DNA from 2 places in the Pseudomonas sp. GNP012 genome. Region 1 is predicted to be linked to the other one. Evidence: predicted binding sites of a transcription regulator. Region 1 holds the regulator's gene; the other holds the start of a gene.
The links. The regulator FliA, encoded in region 1, starts transcription of late flagellar genes. The targets are predictions, from matches to a motif close to CTAAAGTTTNNNNNNNNNNNGCCGNTAA.
Positions count from the first base shown of each region.

Region 2: a site for FliA is predicted at 8,752-8,779, ahead of ACXX83_RS18420 (methyl-accepting chemotaxis protein). Genes of this name have one in related genera too.

Region 1 covers NZ_JBTGUU010000001.1:3,713,996-3,725,877, reverse strand. The annotation lists gene fliR (flagellar biosynthetic protein FliR) at 1-426, shown strand, start outside; gene flhB (flagellar biosynthesis protein FlhB) at 430-1,569, shown strand; gene flhA (flagellar biosynthesis protein FlhA) at 1,766-3,895, shown strand; gene flhF (flagellar biosynthesis GTPase FlhF) at 3,907-5,235, shown strand; gene fleN (flagellar synthesis regulator FleN) at 5,352-6,182, shown strand; gene fliA (RNA polymerase sigma factor FliA) at 6,179-6,919, shown strand; gene ACXX83_RS16710 (chemotaxis response regulator CheY) at 7,087-7,458, shown strand; gene ACXX83_RS16705 (protein phosphatase CheZ) at 7,480-8,268, shown strand; gene ACXX83_RS16700 (chemotaxis protein CheA) at 8,317-10,578, shown strand; gene ACXX83_RS16695 (protein-glutamate methylesterase/protein-glutamine glutaminase) at 10,627-11,757, shown strand; gene ACXX83_RS16690 (flagellar motor protein) at 11,757-11,882, shown strand, end outside.
Region 2 covers NZ_JBTGUU010000001.1:4,081,931-4,093,812, reverse strand. The annotation lists gene ACXX83_RS18475 (GNAT family N-acetyltransferase) at 1-32, opposite strand, end outside; gene ACXX83_RS18470 (YybH family protein) at 174-599, shown strand; gene ACXX83_RS18465 (YciI family protein) at 666-1,010, shown strand; gene ACXX83_RS18460 (RNA polymerase sigma factor) at 1,012-2,247, shown strand; gene ACXX83_RS18455 (LysR family transcriptional regulator) at 2,347-3,201, opposite strand; gene ACXX83_RS18450 (multidrug/biocide efflux PACE transporter) at 3,292-3,729, shown strand; gene ACXX83_RS18445 (SDR family NAD(P)-dependent oxidoreductase) at 3,808-4,566, opposite strand; gene ACXX83_RS18440 (LysR family transcriptional regulator) at 4,689-5,585, shown strand; gene ACXX83_RS18435 (TylF/MycF/NovP-related O-methyltransferase) at 5,716-6,438, opposite strand; gene ACXX83_RS18430 (hypothetical protein) at 6,435-7,301, opposite strand; gene ACXX83_RS18425 (transporter) at 7,599-8,621, opposite strand; gene ACXX83_RS18420 (methyl-accepting chemotaxis protein) at 8,893-10,518, shown strand; gene ACXX83_RS18415 (PepSY domain-containing protein) at 10,569-10,874, opposite strand; gene ACXX83_RS18410 (glycerophosphodiester phosphodiesterase) at 11,084-11,882, opposite strand, start outside.

The DNA of each region.
Region 1 (11,882 bases):
GCCAACGGCGTCTCGACGGCGGTGATCGGGCAATTTTTCACCATGCTGGTGACGCTGCTGTTCCTGTCCATGAATGGCCATCTGGTGGTGTTCGAGGTCCTCACCGAGAGCTTCACCACGTTGCCGGTGGGTGGCGGCCTGATGGTCAACCATTACTGGGAGCTGGCCGGCAAGCTCGGCTGGGTGCTCGGTTCGGCGTTGTTGCTGGTGTTGCCGGCAGTCACCGCGCTGCTGGTGGTCAACATCGCGTTTGGCGTCATGACCCGGGCGGCGCCGCAACTGAATATTTTCTCGGTCGGCTTCCCGCTGATCCTGGTCCTGGGGCTGTTTATCGTCTGGGTCGGGCTGGCGGACATTCTCAATCAGTATCAACCGCTGGCCACCGAGGCCTTGCAGTTGTTACGCGAAATGGCGCGGGCGAGCTGAGTCATGGCTGAGAGCGAAAGCGGTCAGGACAAAACAGAAGACCCCACGGAGAAGCGCAAGCAAGACTCCCGTGAAAAGGGTGAGATAGCGCGGTCCAAGGAACTCAACACCCTGGCGATCATGCTGGTCGGTGCCTCGGCGTTGCTGATTTTTGGCGGCGCCATGGCGCAGGACATGATGGAGCTGATGCGCTTCAATTTCTCGCTGCCGCGGGAGGTGATTCTGGATCAGCGCTCCATGGCCAACTACCTGATGCGCTCGGGACAGATTGCCCTGTGGTCGATCCAGCCAGTGATGATCACCTTGGTGCTGGCGGCCATCATCGGTCCGATTTCCCTGGGGGGCTGGCTGTTCGCGGCAAGCTCCATGGCGCCCAAGTTCAGCCGTTTGAACCCCGGTCCCGGCCTCAAGCGCATGTTCTCGACCAAGGCGCTGGTCGAGCTGCTCAAGGCCCTGGCCAAGTTCATCATCATCCTGTTCGTAGCGCTGGCGGTGTTGTCGTCGGACATCGACGACCTGCTGCGTATCGCCCATGAACCCCTGGACATGGCAATCATCCACAGCCTGCAAGTGGTGGGCTGGAGCACCTTGTGGATGGCGTGCGGGCTGATCCTCATCGCTGCGGTAGATGTGCCGGTGCAGCTCTGGGAAAGCCACAAGAAACTGCTGATGACCAAGCAGGAAGTGCGCGACGAGCACAAGGACCAGGAGGGGCGGCCGGAGGTCAAGCAGCGGATTCGACAGCTGCAGCGTGAGATGTCCCAGCGGCGGATGATGGCCGCCATTCCCGAGGCTGACGTGGTCATCACCAACCCCACGCACTACGCTGTGGCCCTCAAATACGATCCGGAGAAGGGCAGTGCGCCGGTATTGCTGGCCAAGGGTAACGACTTCCTGGCCCTGAAGATCCGCGAGATCGCCGCGGCCAACGAGATCCTGCTGCTGGAGTCACCGGCGCTGGCGCGCTCGATTTATTACTCCACCGAACTGGAGCAGGAAATCCCCGGCGGGCTCTATCTGGCGGTTGCGCAGGTACTGGCCTACGTCTATCAGATTCGACAGTACCGGGCGGGCAAGGGCAAGCGGCCTGATCCGCTCAAGGATGACCTGCCGATTCCGCCGGATTTGCGCCGCGATTCCTGAGTCTAGCGCTCCCACAGGTTCGGCGATAACTTGTGGGAGCGTGGCTTGCCCGCGATGACGTCAGCCCAGGCAGCACATATCCCACTGAAAAATCGCTCTATTTCTCCCTTTGCAAAAGTTGGAAAGCTTCTTGCAGTAGCCGCCCTGCGCCTGCGTCAGGCGTCAAAAGTTTGCTTTAAAGGAACGGGGAAAACCGGTGGATCGCTCTCAGTTAATCAACAGTGCCCGCAGCAACATTGCCGACCTCAGTCGGGGCAATCTGGGCGTGCCGCTGTTGCTGCTGGTCATGCTGGCGATGATGATGTTGCCGGTGCCGCCGTTCCTGCTCGACGTGTTCTTCACCTTCAACATTGCCCTGTCCATCGTCGTGCTGCTGGTGTGCGTCTACGCTTTGCGCCCGCTGGATTTCGCGGTGTTTCCGACCATTTTGCTGGTGGCGACGCTGTTGCGCCTGGCATTGAACGTGGCCTCCACGCGGGTGGTGATGCTCCACGGCCAGGACGGTCACGCAGCCGCCGGCAAGGTGATCCAGGCGTTCGGTGAAGTGGTGATCGGCGGTAACTACGTGGTCGGTATCGTGGTCTTCGCGATCCTGATGATCATCAACTTCGTCGTGGTGACCAAGGGTGCGGGGCGGATCTCCGAGGTGAGCGCGCGTTTCACCCTCGATGCGATGCCCGGCAAGCAAATGGCGATCGACGCCGACCTCAACGCCGGCCTGATCGATCAGGCCCAGGCAAAGGCCCGCCGCTCGGAAGTCGCCCAGGAAGCCGAGTTCTACGGTTCCATGGACGGTGCCAGCAAATTCGTCCGTGGTGACGCCATTGCCGGCCTGTTGATCCTGTTCATCAACCTGATCGGCGGCATGGCGGTCGGTATCTTCCAGCACGGCATGACCTTCGGCGATGCCGGCAAGGTGTATGCGCTGTTGACCATCGGTGACGGTTTGGTGGCGCAATTGCCATCACTGTTGTTATCGACAGCGGCGGCGATCATGGTGACCCGTGCGTCCGGTTCGGAAGACATGGGCAAACAGATCAATCGCCAGATGTTCGCCTCGCCCAAGGCGCTGGCGGTGGCGGCAGGCTTGATGGCGGTCATGGGCCTGGTGCCCGGCATGCCGCACTTCTCGTTCCTGAGCATGGCGGCCCTGGCGGCCGGTGGCGCCTACCTGTTCTGGAAAAAGCAGAACGTCGCCAAGGTTCAGGCCCTGCAAGAGGTCAAGCGCCAGCAGGAGCTGCTGCCGTCGCCGGCCCGTGCCCAGGAAACCAAGGAGCTTGGCTGGGATGACGTGACGCCCATCGACATGATCGGCCTGGAAGTGGGCTATCGCCTGATTCCGCTGGTGGACCGCAACCAGGGCGGTCAGTTGCTGGCGCGGATCAAGGGGGTGCGCAAGAAGCTGTCCCAGGATCTGGGCTTCCTGATGCCGACCGTGCATATCCGCGACAACCTCGACCTGGCGCCGAGTGCCTATCGCCTGACCCTGATGGGGGTGATCCTGGCGGAAGCGGAGATTTACCCGGATCGCGAGCTGGCGATCAACCCGGGGCAGGTCTACGGCACGCTCAACGGCATTACCGCCAAAGATCCGGCTTTCGGCCTGGAGGCGGTCTGGATCGAAATCAGCCAGCGTACCCAGGCGCAATCCCTCGGTTACACGGTGGTCGATGCCAGTACAGTAGTGGCTACCCACTTGAACCAGATACTCTACAAGCATTCCAGTGAACTGATCGGTCACGAAGAAGTGCAGCAACTCATGCAATTGCTGGCCAAAAGCTCGCCGAAACTGGCTGAGGAGCTGGTGCCGGGCGTGGTTTCGCTGTCGCAACTGCTCAAAGTGCTGCAAGCGCTGTTGGCCGAGCAAGTGCCGGTTCGCGATATCCGCAGCATTGCCGAGGCCATCGCCAACAATGCCGCCAAGAGTCAAGATACCGCCGCGCTGGTGGCTGCCGTGCGGGTTGGCGTCTCCCGCGCAATCGTCCAAAGCATTGTAGGCACTGAGTCGCAGCTGCCAGTTATCACGCTGGAGCCAAGGTTGGAACAGATATTGCTCAATAGTCTGCAAAAGGCAGGACAAGGCTCGGAAGAGGGCGTTCTGCTGGAGCCAAGCATGGCTGAGAAACTGCAACGCTCGCTGATCGACGCGGCGCAGCGCCAGGAGATGCAAGGTCAGCCGGTGATTCTGCTGGTGGCCGGTCCGGTTCGCGCGATGCTCTCGCGATTCGGCCGGCTCGCAGTCCCGGGTTTGCACGTGTTGGCTTACCAGGAAATCCCTGACAACAAGCAAGTGACCATCGTTGCGACAGTAGGGCCCAACGGCTGAGGTAGTGGTTTATGCAAGTTAAGCGTTTTTTCGCCGCCGATATGCGTCAGGCCATGAAGCTGGTTCGCGATGAGCTGGGCGCTGATGCAGCCATTATCGGCAACCGCCGGATTGCCGGGGGCGTCGAGCTGACGGCTGCGCTGGATTACAAGTTGTCGGCGCTGGCACCGCGTGTTCCGAACATGGAGCTCGAAGACGAGCTGCGCAAGACTCAGTCGCGGATCGTCACCGCCCAGGCCGAATTGAGCCTGCGTGGCGATGGCGAGAGCGACAATGCGACCAACCGCCAGTTGTTCGCCGGTTTGCCGCTCACCGCAGCCGAGCCGCTGATCGAACCTACGTATGACCAACCTCGTCGCCCCGCACCGGCTGCTGTACCAGCGTCCGGTGGCGTGGACCCGCGTGCGTTCGACTCGATGCGCTCCGAGCTCAACAGCCTGCGCGAACTCATGGAAGTACAACTCGGGTCCCTGGCCTGGAACCAGCTGCAAGGCAGCCGTCCGGATCAGGCCAACCTCTGGCGTCGCCTGCAACGCATTGGCCTGTCTGGCCCGCTGTCTCGAGACCTGCTGGCACTGATCAGCGAAATCCAGGAGCCTCGTCAGGCCTGGCGCATGTTGCTGGCACACCTGGCGCGCATGATCGTTACCCCGGAAGTCGAGCCGCTGGAAGAGGGCGGAGTCATCGCCATGGTCGGCCCTGCCGGCATGGGCAAGACCACCACCCTGGCCAAGCTGGCTGCCCGTTACGTGCTCAAGTACGGCGCGCAGAACATTGCGCTGGTGAGCATGGACAGCTTCCGCATCGGTGCCCAGGAGCAACTCAAGACCCTGGGGCGCATTCTCAATGTGCCGGTGACCCACGTCGATCCGGGCCAGTCCCTGGTGCAGGCGCTCGATCCATTGCTGCGCAAGCGCGTGGTGCTGATCGATACCGCCGGCCTGCAGGCCAGCGACCCGGCCCTGCGCATGCAGCTCGAAAGTCTGGCTGGTCGTGGCATCCGCTCAAAAAATTATCTGGTCCTGGCAACCACCAGCCAGAAACAGGTTCTAACCGCCGCTTATCACAGTTACAAGCGTTGCGGGCTTGCCGGCTGCATCCTGACTAAACTGGATGAAACGGCAAGCCTGGGCGAAGTGTTGAGCCTGGCCATCAGTCATGAGCTGCCAGTGGCGTACCTGACCGATGGCCCGCGGATTCCGGATGATCTCCATCTGCCGCGCCGTCATCAGTTGGTCAGTCGCGCCGTCAGTGTGCAAATGCAGGAAGAACCCAGCGAAGAAGCCATGGCTGACATGTTCGCTGACATCTACCACAGCCCGACCAAGCAGGTTGGCTGAGGTAATAATGAATCGTTTTTGTACCTACATCGATGGTCTGCCATGCATTGTTCCGTTTGTGAACGCGCAGCCAGTAATGTGGCCTCCGTCTATGCAAGACAAGGTAAAGAAATAACATGGGCAGCATGCATCCCGTACAGGTGATCGCGGTGACCGGCGGCAAAGGTGGCGTCGGGAAAACTAACGTGTCAGTGAACTTGTCCCTGGCTTTGGCTGAGCTTGGCCGGCGCGTCATGCTGCTGGACGCCGACCTGGGACTGGCGAACGTCGACGTTCTGCTGGGCCTGACACCCAAACGTACCCTGGCCGACGTGATCGAGGGCCGCTGCGAACTGCGCGATGTACTGCTGCAGGGACCTGGCGGCATCCGTATCGTTCCGGCCGCATCCGGCACTCAGAGCATGGTGCATCTGAGTCCTGCGCAACACGCGGGCCTTATCCAGGCCTTCAGTGATATCGGCGACAACCTCGACGTATTGGTGATCGACACCGCTGCGGGCATTGGTGAGTCGGTCGTCAGCTTCGTTCGTGCAGCCCAGGAAGTGCTGCTGGTGGTGTGCGACGAGCCGACCTCGATTACCGATGCCTACGCCTTGATCAAGTTGCTCAATCGCGACTACGGCATGAACCGCTTCCGCGTCCTGGCCAACATGGCCCAGAGCCCGCAGGAAGGGCGCAACCTGTTCGCCAAGTTGACCAAGGTCACGGATCGCTTCCTCGACGTCGCCCTACAATACGTCGGCGCGGTGCCCTACGACGAAAGCGTGCGCAAGGCTGTGCAGAAGCAGCGCGCCGTCTACGAGGCCTTCCCGCGTTCCAAGTGCTCGCTGGCGTTCAAGGCCATCGCGCAGAAGGTCGATACCTGGCCGCTGCCTGCCAACCCGCGCGGGCACCTGGAGTTTTTCGTCGAGCGTCTAGTGCAGCAAACAGCAGGACCTGTTCTATGACAGCCAGCGGTTACAACCTCTACAAAAAATCGGCTCGTGATGCGCAGTACGAGCTGATCGAGCGTTACGCGCCGCTGGTTAAACGCATTGCTTACCACTTGCTGGCGCGTTTGCCGGCCAGTGTCCAGGTCGAAGACCTGATCCAGGCCGGGATGATCGGCCTGCTTGAGGTATCGACCAAATATGACGCCAGCAAAGGCGCCAGTTTCGAGACGTACGCGGGCATTCGAATCCGCGGCGCCATGCTCGATGAAGTGCGCAAGGGGGACTGGGCGCCACGTTCGGTCCACCGCAATACGCGCATGGTCAGCGACGCCATTCGCTCGATTGAAGCGAAAACCGGCCGTGACGCTAAAGATCACGAAGTTGCGGCCGAACTCCAATTGAGTCTCGACGATTACTACGGAATTTTGAACGACACCCTGGGCAGCCGGTTATTCAGTTTCGACGATCTGTTGCAGGACGGCGAACACGAAGGGCTGCACGAGGATGGCGCGAGTGCTCATACCGAGCCGTCACGCGATCTGGAAGATGAACGCTTCCAGGCTGCGCTGGCGGATGCGATTGCCAATTTGCCGGAGCGTGAGCGACTGGTGTTGGCGCTGTACTACGACGAAGAGTTGAACCTCAAGGAAATCGGTGAGGTCCTGGGGGTCAGCGAATCGCGGGTCAGCCAGTTACACAGCCAGTGCGCGGCCCGCTTGCGGGGGCGTTTGGGGGAGTGGCGAGCGCGCTGAAGGCAGTGTGGGGACACTGCGAAAGAGGCTGGTGTGGTGTTGAACTGCGCCGGTCCCGATCTGTTGTGCTCCAGACAGTCATTGAGTGCTTTGCCGGATTGATTGAAATGGCGCGTCCAGGTGCTGGGCGCGTTTAAGACTGCTTGGAGGTCGAATTGGACAAGAACATGAAAATCCTCATCGTTGATGACTTCTCAACGATGCGGCGGATCATCAAGAACCTGCTGCGTGACCTTGGGTTCACCAACACCGTCGAGGCCGACGATGGCACTACCGCCATTCCGGTGCTCAACAGCGGAAGCATCGACTTTCTGGTAACGGACTGGAACATGCCAGGTATGACTGGCATCGATCTGCTGCGTCACGTGCGTGCCGATGAAAAGCTCAAGCACCTGCCGGTGCTGATGGTGACCGCTGAAGCCAAGCGTGAGCAGATCATCGAAGCGGCCCAGGCCGGCGTTAACGGCTATGTGGTCAAGCCCTTCACGGCCCAGGCGTTGAAAGAAAAAATCGAGAAGATTTTCGAACGCATCGGTTGATGAGTGCGCCACGGGGGAGCTATGGGCAATAACGAAACTTCATTGGGCGACTTTGAATCGACCCTGAAAAAACACGCCGTCGAATTGGTCGAGAGCCTTGAAAAAGGCAAGTTCGGCGACGCGGTGCAATTGATCCATGAGCTCAACCAGACCCGAGACCGCGGCCTGTATCAGGAAGTGGGCAAGCTCACTCGCGAACTGCATAGCGCGATCGTCAATTTCCAGATTGACCCGCACATGCCGCAAGCCGAAGAAGTGTCGCAGATCACCGACGCCACCGAGCGCCTGGGCTATGTGGTCAAGCTGACCGAGGCGGCGGCCAACCGCACCATGGATCTGGTGGAAAATGCCACGCCGCTGGTCAACAGCCTGGCGGACGAAGCCCAGGCCTTGAGCACGGACTGGGGGCGCTTCATGCGTCGTGAAGTCGGTGCCGAAGAGTTTCGTGAACTGGCCCGTCGGGTCGACGGCTTCCTGGCACGCAGCGGCACGGACAATCGCGCGGTGTCGGGCAACCTCAACGACATCCTGCTCGCCCAGGATTACCAGGACCTCACGGGGCAAGTGATCAAGCGTGTGACCCAACTGGTCACCGAAGTTGAAAGCAACCTGCTCAAGCTCGTGCTGATGGCCAGTCAGGTGGACCGCTTTGCGGGCATCGAACATGACCGTGAAGCGATGCTTGCGCAAAAAGATCCACAAAAACATCTCTCTCAGGGTGAAGGTCCGCAGATTCATGCCGATAAAAGAGAAGACGTTGTGTCCGGTCAGGACGATGTGGACGATTTGCTATCCAGCCTGGGATTTTAGAATTTTAGGTATTTTGGGTTTTTAGACCTGTTAGGAGCACCCCCCCTGATGAGCTTCGGCGCCGATGAAGAGATCCTTCAGGATTTCCTGGTTGAGGCCGGCGAGATTCTAGAGCAACTGTCCGAGCAACTGGTCGAGCTGGAAAGCCGTCCGGATGATGCGGATTTGCTCAATGCAATTTTTCGCGGTTTTCACACTGTAAAAGGGGGCGCCGGCTTCCTCCAGCTCAACGAACTGGTGGAGTGCTGTCACATCGCCGAGAACGTGTTCGACATCCTGCGCAAGGGTGAGCGTCGCGTCGACTCGGAACTGATGGACGTGGTTCTCGAAGCGCTGGACGCGGTGAACGGCATGTTCAGCGAAGTCCGCGAGCGCAGCCCGATCACGGCTGCGACACCTGAACTGCTGGCGGCGCTGGCCCGTCTGGCCGAGCCGCAATCGGCTGACGAAGAGGTTACTGCACCTGTCGCCGCCGTGGTTGAAGCGCCGGTGGCTGAAGCCGATTCCGGCGATATTACCGATAACGAATTCGAGCAATTGCTAGACTCGCTCAATGCCGTCAAGGCACAGGCCGAGGCGCCGGCGGTTGCCCACGCACCTGCAAGCGAAGCACCTGCAAGCGACGAAATCACCGATGCCGAGTTCGAGTCGTTGCTCGATCAGTTGCACGGTAAAGGCCAGTTTGCCGTCGATGCGATTGCGCAGGCTCCGGCTGCGCCAGAAGCACCGAAAGCGCCGGGCGACAGTTCCGATATTACGGACGACGAATTTGAAGCACTGCTCGACCAGTTGCATGGCAAGGGCAACTTTGCTGTCGAGGCACTGGAGTCCGCCATTGCTTCGGTGCCTGCACCTGCTGCCCCAAGCGCGGTGGCGGCTGGCAGCGATCTGATTTCCGATCACGAGTTCGAAGCGCTGCTCGACGAATTGCATGGCAAAGGCAAGTTCAGCGAAGTCGGCACCGCGACGGCGGCCAATGGTTCGAGCGCTGCAGTTGCGGCACCGGCACCGGCAGCCAAGGCTGTGGCGCCCAAACCTGTGGCCAAGGCCCCCGAGCCAAAAGCCGAAGCACCGGCCGGCGCTGCACCGGCTGCTGCCCGCGCCCCGGCCGCGCCACCGGCGGAAAAACCGGCAAGCGAAGCCGAGACCACCGTACGGGTCGATACCGCGCGTCTGGACGAGATCATGAACATGGTCGGCGAGCTGGTGCTGGTACGTAACCGCTTGGTCCGCCTGGGTCTCAACAGTGGCGACGAAGCCATGTCCAAGGCTGTATCGAACCTCGACGTGGTCACCGCCGACCTGCAAACCGCGGTCATGAAGACCCGGATGCAACCGATCAAGAAAGTTTTCGGGCGCTTCCCGCGCCTGGTTCGCGACCTGGCTCGCCAGCTCAAGAAAGAGATCAACTTGGAGCTGGTCGGCGAAGAAACCGACCTCGACAAAAACCTCGTCGAGGCCCTGGCCGACCCGCTGGTCCACTTGGTGCGCAACGCGGTCGACCACGGCATCGAGTCGCCGGAAGAACGCGAAGCCTCGGGCAAGGCCCGTGGCGGCAAGGTGATTCTGGCGGCCGAGCAGGAAGGCGATCACATCCTGCTGTCGATCTCCGATGACGGTAAAGGCATGGACCCGAATGTCCTGCGTTCCATCGCGGTGAAACGCGGCGTGATGGACAAGGATGCGGCCGATCGACTGAGCGACACCGAGTGCTACAACCTGATCTTCGCCCCGGGGTTCTCGACCAAGACCGAGATCTCCGACGTGTCGGGTCGCGGCGTGGGCATGGACGTGGTGAAAACCAAGATTTCCCAGCTCAACGGTTCGATCAACATCTACTCGGCCAAGGGCCAGGGTTCGAAGATCGTCATCAAGGTGCCGCTGACCCTGGCGATCATGCCGACGCTGATGGTCATGCTCGGCAACCAGGCGTTTGCGTTCCCGCTGGTGAACGTCAACGAGATCTTCCACCTCGACCTGTCGACCACCAACGTCGTGGACGGCCAGGAAGTGGTGATCGTGCGGGACAAGGCGTTGCCATTGTTCTACCTCAAACGCTGGCTGGTCAGCTCCGCCGCTCACGAAGAGCAGCGCGAGGGCCATGTGGTGATCCTTTCGGTGGGCACACAGCGAATCGGCTTTGTCGTCGATCAACTGGTGGGCCAGGAAGAAGTGGTCATCAAGCCATTGGGCAAAATGCTCCAGGGAACGCCGGGCATGTCCGGCGCCACCATTACCGGTGACGGCCGCATCGCGCTGATTCTCGATGTTCCGAGCATGCTCAAGCGTTACGCCACCCGGCGTATTTGATTCTGCTGGAGCGGGGCGCCTGGCCTCGCTCCATCTAATGGAGTGTTTATGGCAGTCAAAGTCCTGGTGGTGGACGATTCGGGGTTTTTCCGCCGCCGCGTCTCGGAAATTCTTTCAGCGGATTCCAATATCCAGGTCGTCGGTACGGCGACCAACGGCAAAGAGGCGATCGATCAGGCGCTGGCCCTCAAGCCCGACGTGATCACCATGGACTACGAGATGCCGATGATGGACGGCATCACTGCCGTGCGGCACATCATGCAACGCTGCCCGACCCCGGTCCTGATGTTCTCCTCGCTCACCCATGAAGGCGCCCGGGTCACCCTCGATGCGCTGGATGCCGGCGCCGTGGACTTCCTGCCGAAGAATTTCGAAGACATCTCGCGCAACCCCGAGAAGGTCAAGCAACTGCTGTGCGAGAAGATCCTGAGCATCTCGCGCAGTAATCGTCGTGTCAGTCACTACAGCGCTCCGGCGCCTGTCGCTGCGCCAGCGCCGACGCCAGCGCCTTCCAGCGTGGGCAGTTTTGCCAGCAGCGCGCCCGCGCGTCCGGCACCGGCACCGATCCCGGCGCGTACGCATGCCCCCGCTACGTCGTCGCCCGCGCCAAAACGCAAAAACTACAAACTGGTGGCCATCGGTACGTCCACCGGCGGCCCGGTGGCACTGCAGCGGGTGTTGACCCAATTGCCGGCCAACTTCCCGGCCCCGATCGTGCTGGTCCAGCACATGCCGGCCGCTTTCACCAAGGCCTTCGCCGAGCGCCTGGACAAGCTCTGCCGCATCAGCGTCAAGGAAGCCGAGGATGGTGACATCCTGCGTCCGGGCCTGGCGTTGCTGGCGCCGGGTGGCAAGCAGATGATGATCGACGGTCGCGGCGCGGTGAAAATCCTCCCGGGTGACGAGCGTCTCAATTACAAGCCGTGCGTGGACATCACCTTCGGTTCGGCAGCCAAGTCCTACGGTGACAAAGTTCTGGCGGTCGTCCTGACCGGCATGGGCGCCGATGGCCGCGAAGGCGCGCGCCTGCTCAAGCAGGGCGGCAGTTCGATCTGGGCGCAGGACGAAGCCAGTTGCGTGATCTACGGCATGCCGATGGCCATTGTCAAAGCTGAACTGGCCGACGCGGTGTACAGCCTCGACGACATTGGCAAGCACCTGGTCGAGGCCTGTATCTGATGGATGTTCTAAGCCTGATCGGCATCATCATGGCCTTTGTCGCGATCATCGGCGGCAACTACCTTGAAGGCGGTCATCTGGGCGCCCTGGCCAACGGCCCGGCAGCGTTGATCGTGCTCGGCGGA
Region 2 (11,882 bases), 370 kb from region 1:
AGGCTTTCGTAAGGCACGAGTCGGGCTGTCACGGGAGTGTCCTTTTTCCAACATGAATAGAACTTCGGATTCTAGCGATTCTGGCCGTTTGGATTATTTTTATTTCTTCTGTCGATTCGCCGGATCGCCAGACGACTAAGGGTGTCTTCCAATAAAAACCACGGAGAACCACCATGAACTCGCAAACCAAGATCCAGAACCTCATCGAGAACTATCGTCAGGCGGTCATGGCCAAGGACATTGAAAAAGTCATGGCCCTGTATGCCGATGACATCGTCTCCTTCGACGCGGTCAAGGCCCTGCAATTCAAGGGCAAGCCGGCGTATCGCGCGCATTGGCAGGCCTGCATGGAAATGTGCCCCGGCCCGCACATCTTCGAATTCCACGAAATCACCATCGAGCCGTCCCAGGAGATTGCGTTCGCTCACTGGCTGGCCCAGTGCGGTGGCACCAACGAGAAGGGCGAAACCCAGTCTTGCTGGATGCGCGTCACCGCTTGCTATCGGCAGGAAGCCGGGCTGTGGCAGATCGTCCACGAACATTGGTCGGCGCCGTTCGACATGACCAGCGGCGCGACGCTGTTCGACCTCAAGCCCTGATCGTCGGGAAGCCGAGCCAGAATGCCAGTCAGCGACCATAGTTGATCGTTCGATAAGGAGAGCGTGATGAAGTACTTATGCCTGGTCTACAGCGATGAGCACCTGCTGCATTCGCTGCCGGAAAGCCCGAAGGACGAAGAGTGCATGGCCTATGCCGAGTCGATCCAGGGCAGTGGCCGGATGGTCGCCGCCGAGGCGCTGGAGTCGGTGCAGACCGCCACCACCGTGCGCATGCGCAACGGCAAGATGTCGATCACCGATGGTCCATTCGCTGAAACCAAGGAGCAGCTGGCCGGTTTTTATCTGATCGATGCCAAGGACCTCAACGAAGCCATCCAGGTCGCCGGGAACATTCCGGCGGCCCGGGTCGGCAGTGTCGAAGTGCGCCCCGTTCGGCAGTTGAATCCTTAAGATGCCAGGGCTGCCGGTTCAGGCGCAGGTCGAGCGGGTCTATCGCGAAGAGTCGCGGCGCATTCTTGCGACCCTGATTCGTTTGCTCGGTGATTTCGACCTCGCCGAAGAGGCTTTGCACGAGGCGTTTTTCGTCGCGGTCGAACGCTGGCAGCGTGACGGCGTGCCGGACAATCCGCGGGCCTGGCTGGTGTCCGCCGGGCGCTTCAAGGCCATCGATGCCTTGCGCCGACGCGCCCGATTTACCGCGTCGCAGCCTTTGCTGATCGCGCAGCTGGAGGAGCTGGAACAGGCAGACTGGAGTGATGAAGACGTGGAAGACGATCGCCTGCGGCTGATCTTCACTTGCTGCCACCCGGCCCTGGCGGCGGACGCGCAAGTTCCACTGACGCTGCGGGAAGTCTGCGACCTGACCACGGAAGAAATCGCCCGGGCCTTTCTCTCGGCCCCGGCCACCATCGCCCAGCGCATCGTGCGCGCCAAAGCGAAGATCCGCGACGCGAAAATCCCTTATCAAGTGCCGACGCTGGCTGAGTTGCCCGAACGCCTGGACAGCGTATTGCGGGTGATCTACCTGGTGTTCAACGAGGGGTACTCGGCGTCCATCGGCGCCGAACTGGTCCGCGAGGAATTGACCCGCGAGGCGATCCGTCTCGGCCGGTTGCTAGTGGAGTTGTTGCCGGAACCGGAAGTGATGGGCTTGCTGGCGTTGATGCTGCTGCACGAGTCGCGGCGCCCGGCCAGGACTTCGGCGAGCGGCGAGTTGATTGTGCTGGACGAGCAGGACCGTTCGCTGTGGGACGCCGGGTTGATCGCTGAAGGCTGCGCGCTGATCGAGCACGCGCTGGGCACGGGGCGATTCGGGCCCTATTGCCTGCAAGCGGCCATCGCGGCAGTGCATGCCGAAGCCTCGACGGCGGGGGAAACCGATTGGCCGCAGATTGTCGGCCTGTATGACGTGCTACTACGGGCGGTGCCGTCGCCGGTGATCGAGTTGAATCGTGCGGCGGCGATTTCCCAACGCGATGGACCACAGGCGGGGCTGATGCTGGTCGACGCCATTCTGGCGCGGGGCGAACTGCTGGATTACCACCTGGCGCATTCGGCGCGGGCGGAGTTTTGTCGGCAACTGGGTCGCAAGCAAGAGGCGCGGGCGGCGTGGGAACGGGCACTGGAGTTGACCCGGCAGGAGCCGGAGCGGCGGTTTATTGAAGACAGGCTCAAGGCGCTGGATTGATGTGATGTTGGCTGGCCTCTTCGCGAGCAGGCTCGCTCCCACAGGGGGCTGCGTTGTTAATCCCTGTGGGAGGCGAGCCTGCTCGCGAAGGCCACACCGCTATTCCAGCATCTTGCCCAGCAACCAGCTCCCCGCCGGCCCCGGTGGATTGAGCCGCGACCACAACGCATCCACCGACACCGTTTTCGGCCAGCCGCGCACCACCAGTTCCTGCAGGGTGCCGGGCCCGAAGCGCTCCACCAGCCAACGGGGCAACGGCGCCCAGCCGAATCCGCCCTGGGCCATTTCCAGCAGCATCAGATAACTCGGTGCCGACCAGACGCGACCCTTCGCCCGACTTTCATAGGGATTGACGATGGTCGCCAGGCGCAGTTCGCGGTGTTGCTGCAGTACGTCCTGATCGACGTAGTCCAGCCTTGCCAGCGGGTGGGCAGGGGACACGAACAGGGCGATTTCCGTGCGCTCGTCCACCGTCGAACTGACCAGGTCCGGCGGGTAACTGTCCTGCATTTCGGCGAAGGCAATCTGCGCCCGGCCGCTTTGCACCAGCGACACCAGGTCATCGCATTCGGCGATCAGGCATTCGAGTTCAAGATCCGGGTAACGCTGTTCAAAGGCACTGAGTGACGCCTCGAAACGGTCCGACTGATAGGTATCGGACAGCGCCACCGTCAGCTTCGCTTCCACCCCTTGGGACAGTTGACGGGCGCTCATCTCCAGGCGACTGCTGGCGGCCAGGATGTCTTCGGCCCGTTGCAGCATGACGCGTCCGGCCGGGGTCAGCCCGGGCTTGCGGCTGCTGCGGTCGAACAGCGTCAGGTTGAGATCGATTTCCAGGCTGGCCACTGCCGCGCTGATGGTCGACTGACTGCGACCCAGCTTGCGCGCCGCGGCGGAAAACGAGCCTTGGGTCGCGGCTTCGACAAACGCCAGCAACACTTCGTGAGAGGCCATGAGCTATCGCCTTGATCGATGGTTATTGGTTATGAAGTATCGGTGTGATGACAGATCATGGCAACCACAGTCACTCAAGGGAGTTCGGCCATGAGCGCCAACAAATCCATTACTGAACGTATTTTCCAGGCCATCGGCTTCGAACTGCTGGCCATCCTGATCTGTACCCCGCTGCTGGCCTGGATCATGAAGAAACCGATGCTGGAAATGGGCATGGTCACTGTCCTCATCGCCGCCCTGGCCCTGGCCTGGAACGTGGTCTTCAACGGGATGTTCGACCGGGTGCTCAAGCGCCTCGCCATCGCCCACAACGCCTGGGTCCGCGTGGTGCATGCGTTGTTGTTCGAAGGCGGTCTGGTCGCGCTTGGCGTGCCGCTGATTGCCTGGTGGCTGAATGTCAGCCTGTGGCAGGCGTTCCTGCTGGATATCGGTGTGTTGCTGTTCTTCCTGCCGTACACCTACGTGTACCACTGGGTGTATGACGTGGTTCGGGAGCGGGTGGTCGTGCGCCAGTCTTGCGCGCAGTAACGAAAAAAAGATCGCAGCCTGCGGCAGCTCCTACACCCAATCGATGTAGGAGCTGCCGCAGGCTGCGATCTTTTGATCTTACAAAAACATCCCCCCCGATGCCTCGATGCGCTGGCCATTGATCCACTGGCTGCCCGGCGCGAGCAGCAGCGCAATCGCGGCGCCGATGTCATCCGGCAAACCGGCGCGACCCAGGGCGGTGTTGTTCGCCACCAGGGTGTTCAACCCGGGGTTGTCGCGCACGGCGCCATCGCCGAAATCGGTTTCAATCGCGCCGGGTGCGAGGATATTCACCGCGATATTGCGCGCACCGAGTTCTTTGGCCTGGTAGCGGGTCAACACTTCCATCGCGCCTTTCATCGCCGCGTAGGCGCTGTGGCCCGGCAGGCTGAAACGGGTCAGGCCACTGGAAATGTTGATGATGCGCCCGCCGTCATTGAGCAATGGCAACAAGTTCTGCGTGAGGAAAAACGGCCCCTTGAGTTGGATGTTCACCAACAGGTCGAACTGTTCGACAGTGGTGTCGACGAAGTTGGCGTGCAGGCCGATCCCGGCGTTGTTCACCAGAAAATCGAAACGCTCGCACTCGAAGTGGCTGTGCAGGACCTTCGCGACTTCGCTGGCGAAGGCGCTGAAGCTTTCACTCCGGGCAACGTCCAGTTGCAGCATGACGGCGCGACCGCCCAGGCTTTCGATCTCGGCCACCAGTGCCTGGGCCTCATCGGCGCGACTGTTGTAGGTGCCGATGATGTCGATGCCTTGGGCGACCAGATGCAGGGCTGCGTTTTTGCCGAGGCCGCGGCTGGCGCCGGTGATCAGTGCGATTTTACGGTTCATGGGACTTCCTCAAGTGCAGTGGGCGGTTGATGTGAGGAAGTTTATTTATCCGCACAGGGGTGATAAACAGAGTGAAACCGGAATCACTGGTCGGATAGGCCGAACAATTAAAGAGCAGGCTGATGAACAAACTGGAACTGTTGCGCACCTTTGTCCGTGTCAGCGAGATGTCGAGTTTCACCCAGGCCGGCGAAAGCCTCGGGCTGCCTCGATCAACGGTGTCCGAGCATGTGCAGGCGCTGGAGGCATTGCTCGGCACCCGGCTGTTGCAACGCACCACGCGCAAGGTTCAGGCGACCCAGGATGGTTTGGTGTTGTATGAGCGCAGCAAGGACCTGCTGTCACATATGGACGAGATCGAGGGCTTGTTTCGCCAGGACGAGGCGTCGCTGGTGGGGCGCATTCGCATCGACCTGCCGAACATTCTCGCCCGTCGCGTGGTCATGCCGCGCCTGCCGGCGTTCATGGCGCAGCACCCGCTGCTTGAGCTGGAAATCAGCAGCACCGACCGTCGGGTCGATCTGCTCGCCGAAGGTTTCGATTGCGTGCTGCGTATCGGCGCCCAACCGGACCAATCGGTGGTGGCGCGACACCTGTGTGACTTCACCATGGTTAATTGCGCCAGCCCAGCGTATCTGCAGCGCTATGGCGTGCCCGAGCGGCTGGATGATCTGGCGCGGCATCGGCTGGTGCACTACGTCGGCGTTTTGGGTTCGCGTTCGGAAGGCTTTGTGTACGTCGACAAGGGGCAGGTGCAGCGACTGCCGATGGCCGGCAGTGTCACGGTCAACAGCACCGATGCCTATGAGGCCGCCTGCCTGGGTGGTTTCGGGCTGATTCAGGCGCCGAGAATGGGCATGCAGCAATACCTGCAAAGCGGTGAACTGGTCGAGGTGTTGTCGCCGTTCAATGCGCCGTCCATGGAGGCGTCGCTGCTCTATGCCCGGCAGCGGCATTTGCCGTTGCGGGTGAGGGTGTTCATGGACTGGCTGGGAGAGGTGATCCGCTCGGCCATTTGATGTTAACCCTTGTGGGAGCGAGCCTGCTCGCGATGGCTGCGTGACAGTCAACATCAATGCTGAATGTCAGACCGCTTTCGCGAGCAGGCTCGCTCCCACAGGTTTTTGCACCAGTTTCCAGGTCTTTGGATCAGACGTGGAAGTAACCCACGCACGAATCGAACGGCAGGCGCTTGAGTTCGATCTTGTTCAGGTCGAGCACTTCACGCAGGGCCTTGGTTTCGCCCGGGAAGTTGCGGTAGGCGACTTCGTCGAGCACCACGATCGCGCCTTTGGGCATGTACGGCAGGAAGGTTTCCAGCGCGACTTTGGTCGACTCGTACAGGTCGGTGTCGAGGATCAGCATGGCCACGACCAGGTCCGGGCGGGTCTTGACCCACTCCGGTACGGTCTTGACGATGTCGCCCTTGACCAGCTCGCAACGCGGGATTCGATTGACCGGGCGCAACAGGTCGTTGGCGTCGATCATGTCCTGGATCAGCGACTGGTCGGTGTCGGCGAACATGGTCTCGTTGACGTCGGCCGGGTCTTCTTTCTTGTCGATGCTCTGGAAGCCTTCAAAGGTGTCGAAGCCCACGATCGAACGGTTGATCGCGTAGGGCTCGAGAATCATCGACAGGTGCATGTAGAGCATCAACGAGTTGCCCTTGTACACGCCGCATTCAATGATCGCGCCCGGTACTTCGGCGACCTTCTTGAACAGTTCCATGCGCGACAGCGCGGCGGTTACGCCAATGCGGTTGGCGAAGACGAACGGAGCGTCGGCCACGTATTCGGCATCGACCCGTTTCAGGACGTTGGTACGGGTTTCGTTGTACTGGGCCTCGGCGGGCGTGATGCGACGCTTGGTCATTGCGGGATTCCTTGGAAATTCGAAAAGTCGTGGACGTGGAAGTAGTCTTTGAAACCGGCGCCGACATCCGGGCAGGCGCTGTCGACGTTAATCGCGCCGCGCTTGTGCCTGATGTCGTCGAGGTGCATCAGGCGAAAGTCCACGCTGAAGCGGGTCTGTTGCGTGTAATTGGGCACGGTGCCGTGCAGGTGCGAGCCTGAAAACACCAGCATCTCGCCCGTGTTGCCGGCGACGCGCAGTTCGGAGGCCGTGTTGATGGCTTCGGTGGGCACCGGGTGTTGGCGCGCCTCTTCCTTGATGTTGTCCTGGGCGCGTTGGCGTTGCACGCCGATCCAGTCGGCCAGGCTCCACTGCGCCGAGGTGTTTTGCACCGGGGCGTCGAAGTAGGCCGGGTTGATCATCATGGTCTGGTCAGGCTGGATCGTGTAGACCGGCATCCAGGTATTGATCTGGCAGTCGACTCCGCCGTACCAGGTATCGCGATGAGGCTTGTAGGCGTAGCTGACGCCGGCGTGCAGGTAGTCGTAGTTGGGCACGACACGAATGCGCGGTACGTCGAATATGAATTCCTCGGGAGCGGCACCGATTTCGTCGGTGAAACTGCGGATCAGCTCCTTGGCCCGCAGGCTGTTGGTGAACTGCCCCTTGAGGCGAGTCACCAGCACCACGAACTCTTGCACCGGCATCAGCGTGTGCAGCGCCTGGTGGTTGGTTTCGCCATCGAAGGCGGCCGTGATGCTTTCCTGGGCGAACGCACACAGCTCTTTGGCGGCGCGCAGCTGAGTGTTCAGGAAGATATCGCCGGCGTAGATGGCTTCTTTGAAGTCAGCTTTGTGTTGAAGCTGATTGATGTACAGATTCACGATTCCACTCCTGAATACATCGAGTCTCTTAAGAGTCGGCCACACGTTAGCAAACTGAAGTGCAATCTGGCGGGTGCCGGATCAATAACAGCGCAAACCCCTGAATTTGCGATGAAATGCGTTTGCCACACAAAGAAATCCCGGCTCAGACACTGGCCGGGATGAGGTTGTGCGCCCTGTAGGAGCTGCCGCAGGCTGCGATCTTTTGATCTTGTTTTTAAAAGCAAAGTCAAAAGATCGCAGCCTTCGGCAGCTCCTACAGCTGTAGGGGCTGCCATAGGCTGCGATTTTTTGATCCTAATAATCCTGCTGCTTGCGAAACGCCCAGCGTCCGGCAATCACGGTAAAGGTCGCGACCAGTGCCACCAGGATCCAGAATCCTTGCGGGTCATCGGCCAACGGAATGCCGCCGACGTTCATGCCGAAGAAACCGGCGATGATGTTGATCGGCAGCGCCAGCACCGTCACCACTGTCAGGGTGAACAGCGTGCGGTTGGTCTGTTCGTTGATGTTGGCGGCGATCTCTTCCTGCAACAGCTTGATCCGCTCACCCAGCGCCGTGAGGTCGTTGATGATCAGCGCAAACTCCTCGGTGGATTTGCGCAGCTCCTTCACGTCTTCCTTTTGCAGCCATTGCGGCGGCCGGTTGAGCAGGCGCAGCAATGAGCCTGGCTCCAGCGCCAGCAGCCGTTGCAAGCGCACCAGCACCCGGCGATTGGCGCCCAGCTCGGCGCGGTTGGTCGACAGGCGCGAGGAGAGCAACTCGTCTTCGATCTGGTCCACGCTCTGGCTGGTCTTGCGCACGATCTGGGTCAGCACTTCACCCTGGTCGCGCAGCAGATGCACCAGCAGCTCCAGCGGGGAGCGAAAGCATTCCCGGGCCTTCACCGACGAGCGCAACTTGTCCACCGAGTGCAGCGGCTGCAGACGGGCGCTGATGATCAGCCGGCTGCGGGCGCACACCCACAAGGTCGAGACATCCGAGGAGACCATGTTGCTGAGGTTGAACACCACGTCGTTGACCACCGCCAGCAACGCGGAGTCGACATGCTCGATGCGGGTCGAGCGCGAGCCTTCGTGCAGCGCTTCGAAAAATTCCTCGGGCAATTGCAGATGGCTTTTCATCCAGCGCTCGCACGCGGCATGGGCCAGGTTCAGGTGCAGCCAGAGAAACTGTTCGTCACTTTCCGGTTGTTGCAGGTACTGCAAGGCTTGGGCGGAGTTGATTTCCCGACCGGCCTCACCGGGGCGAAAACTGAAACCGTAAAGAAGGCCGAACAGATCCGTATCGCGATGACTGTGATCGATGCTGTGGTTCATTAGGACTCGCAAGGGAGGCGCCTGTCGCGTGTTTTACAGGTTCACTTGAGCGGCATCATCGCAAGCCTGGATGACGTTTTTGTGACAGGAAAATAACGCAAACGAATGCTCTACCGGTGGTCGGATTTTTCTAAAGAATCGCTCTGGCACGCCGATCACGCTTGGGTTAAGTTGCGCGCCGCAGGCCTCGGCCGAGACCGCAGACAGGGATGTCCGGACACCTTTCACGCCTTTTTTGGGCGTGCCTCATTCCTGTCATGAGTACCCATCGATGCTTTTGCAAAAGTCCTTGAGAGCACAAATTCTCGCCCTGCTGAGTGGCAGCCTGCTGGCGATGCTGTTGATCGCCCTGGCGTGCTTTCATTTCCTGTCCAGTGGCGTGCAGAGCTACGCCAATCTGATCGAGGGCCCGCTGCACACCTCGCAATTGATCGATGAAGCCAACCTGCAATTCAAGGTGCAGGTGCAAGAGTGGAAAAACGTCCTGTTGCGCGGCAAGCAACCGGCGGACCTGAGCAAGTACTGGGGGCAATTCGAAGAGCGTCAGCGCGATGTGCAAAACATCCTCGGCGAACTGGCCGCGCAGAAGGGCATCGAGCCGTCACTCAAGAGCCGCATCGAGCGCTTGCGTGACGAACATCGCCAGTTGGGCGCGGCGTATCAGAAGGGGCGGGACGCGTTCGTGGCCGCCGGTGGTGATCCGACGGTGGGCGATACCGCGGTCAAAGGCGTAGATCGTGCGACCAGCGATCAGATGAGCGCACTGGTCAGCGAGTTGCGCAAGCAAGGCGCCGAACAGTCGACCTTGATCAGCGCCGCCGCCGATCGCACGGTGCTGCTGGGGCTTGTCGTGATGCTGGTTTCGGGGTTGTTGATCGGCCTGCTGAGCCTCTGGCTGGTCAACCGCAACCTGGTCGAACCGATCCGCAAACTGATCGAATACGTGGCGCAACTCAGCCAGGGTCGTCTTGCCGAGCGCGTGGCCAGCACCCGTCAGGACGAGTTGGGCAAACTGGCGATCGCCGCCAACACCCTGCGCGATTTCCTCGCCGAAACTTTCAGCCGTTTGCAGCGCAGCGCGTCGGACCTGGACAGCGCCAGCGGTGAGTTGAACTCGATCGCCACCGTGATGGCCGGCGGCACCAACGAGCAGTTCAACCGCACCGATCAGGTGGCCACGGCGATGAACGAAATGTCCGCCACGGCGCAGGAAGTGGCGCGTCATGCCGCGCAAGCGGCGCGGGCCGCCGACGATGCCGACCAGTCCGCCCAGCAGGGCGAAAAAGTCATGCAGGGCACCATCCACACCATCACCCAAATGCGTGGCGAAATCGCCAACACCGCCACGGTCATCCGCCAACTGGAAACCGACAGCGGGCGCATCGGCAAGGTCCTGGAAGTGATTCGCGGCATCGCCGAACAGACCAACCTGCTGGCGCTCAACGCGGCCATCGAGGCGGCCCGCGCCGGTGAGGCCGGGCGCGGTTTTGCCGTGGTGGCCGATGAAGTCCGCAGCCTGGCCCAGCGCACGGCTGCGTCGATCATCGAGATCAACCAGATCATTCAAACCGTGCAGACCGGTGCTATCGAAGCAGCCCAGGCGATTGAAAGCGGTCAGTCGCGCAGCGAAGAAAGCGTGCAGCAGGTGACCGAGGCCGGCGCCATGCTCGAACGCATCACCCTGGCCGTGGAAGCCATCCGCGACATGAACCGGCAGATCGCCACCGCAGCCGAAGAACAGACCTCGGTGGCCGAAGACATCTCGCGCAACCTCACCGAGATCACCAGCATCGCCAGCACTAACCTTGACAACGTGCAGCGCACCGAAGCGGCGAGCAACAACTTGCACGGTTTGTCGGGTCAGTTGAACGAGGTGACGGCGCGCCTGAGCGCTTAAACGCAAAAAGCCGCACGATCGTCAGAGCGTGCGGCTTTTGTGTGTTGTGATTACTTGTCTTGCTTGTTTTCCAGGACCTTGCCGTTAGAGGCATCGATGTCCACATCCCACTCGACGTTCTTGGCGTCGCGCAACTCGATCTCATACTCGTAACCGTTGAAATGGTTATCCAGCTCGGTTTTGGTGATCGTGGCGCCTGGGTGCAGATCCAGAGCGATCTTGTTCAGATCTTCCAGGGGCTTGATCTTGCCGTCCTTGACCAGTTGCGGGATCTGATCCACGCGCACGTCGGCCTGGGCCAGACCGGCAGTGAGGGTCAGGGTTGCAGCGGTAAACAAAGCAGTCAGAGTCTTCATGGGCTTCTTTCCTTGGGTGATCTGTTCAAGTGAGATCAGGTTAGCTTTTGTAACTTAAGCCACCCTTAAAACCTCCATCATGTCCTGCATCAATCCCTGTGGGAGCGTGGCTTGCCCGCGATAGCGGAGTGTCAGTCAGCGTTGATGTTGAAGCTGATGGCCTCTTCGCGGGCAAGCCACGCTCCCACAGGGTTTTGCGTGATTGCGGATCAGTAGCCGTTGTTCTGTAGTACCTGCGCCACGCTGGCCACCGCCGGACGTTTATAGAACTTCAACAACTCACTGGCGCGGTTGGTGAAAATGCCGTCGACGCCGGCGTCCATGACTTTCTGGTAGTCCACCGCATCGTCGATGGTGTAGACGTGCACCAGCAGGCCCTGATCGTGGGTGTACTGGTTCATCCAGGGTTGCACCAGGTCCGAGTAACTCTGGTCGCCACCCTGGGCCAGGGCTGCGGACGGGCCGGTGCCGATTGCGCCCTGGGCCTTGGCGTAGTCGACCCAGCGCTGGAATTCGGCTTTGTCCTTCGGTTGTTGTGCGGCGTAGTAAGCGGCCTTGTCCTTGGCGCCGGACTCGGCAAAGGTCACCCTGGACTTGGGCTCGATGCTGCCTTCACCGACCCACAACAGCAGGATCTTCGGCACCTTCGGCATTTCCTTTTGCAGCAGTTCGAGACTGCTCTTCTCGAAGGTCTGCAGAACCACCTTGCCGTTGCCCTGGCCAACCGCCAGCGTGCTGTTGGCCGGTTTCGATTCGCTGGGGTTCAGCCAGCCACGGGCCTGGAGTTTTTCCTTGAGGTCGTGTTCGATGCCGGGAAACTGCTTGGGTTCCTTGGTCTCGATGTACAGCCCGGGCTTGTGCAGGGCGTTGCCCTCGGCGATGTCGATGATTTCATCAAGGGGCAGAATCTTCAGGCCGGCGAAGGCAGGACGCGCGCGATCCGGGTAGGCGGCATTGAACCAACTGCCCGCATCCAGGGTTTTCAGCTCGGCCATGGTGAATGCATTG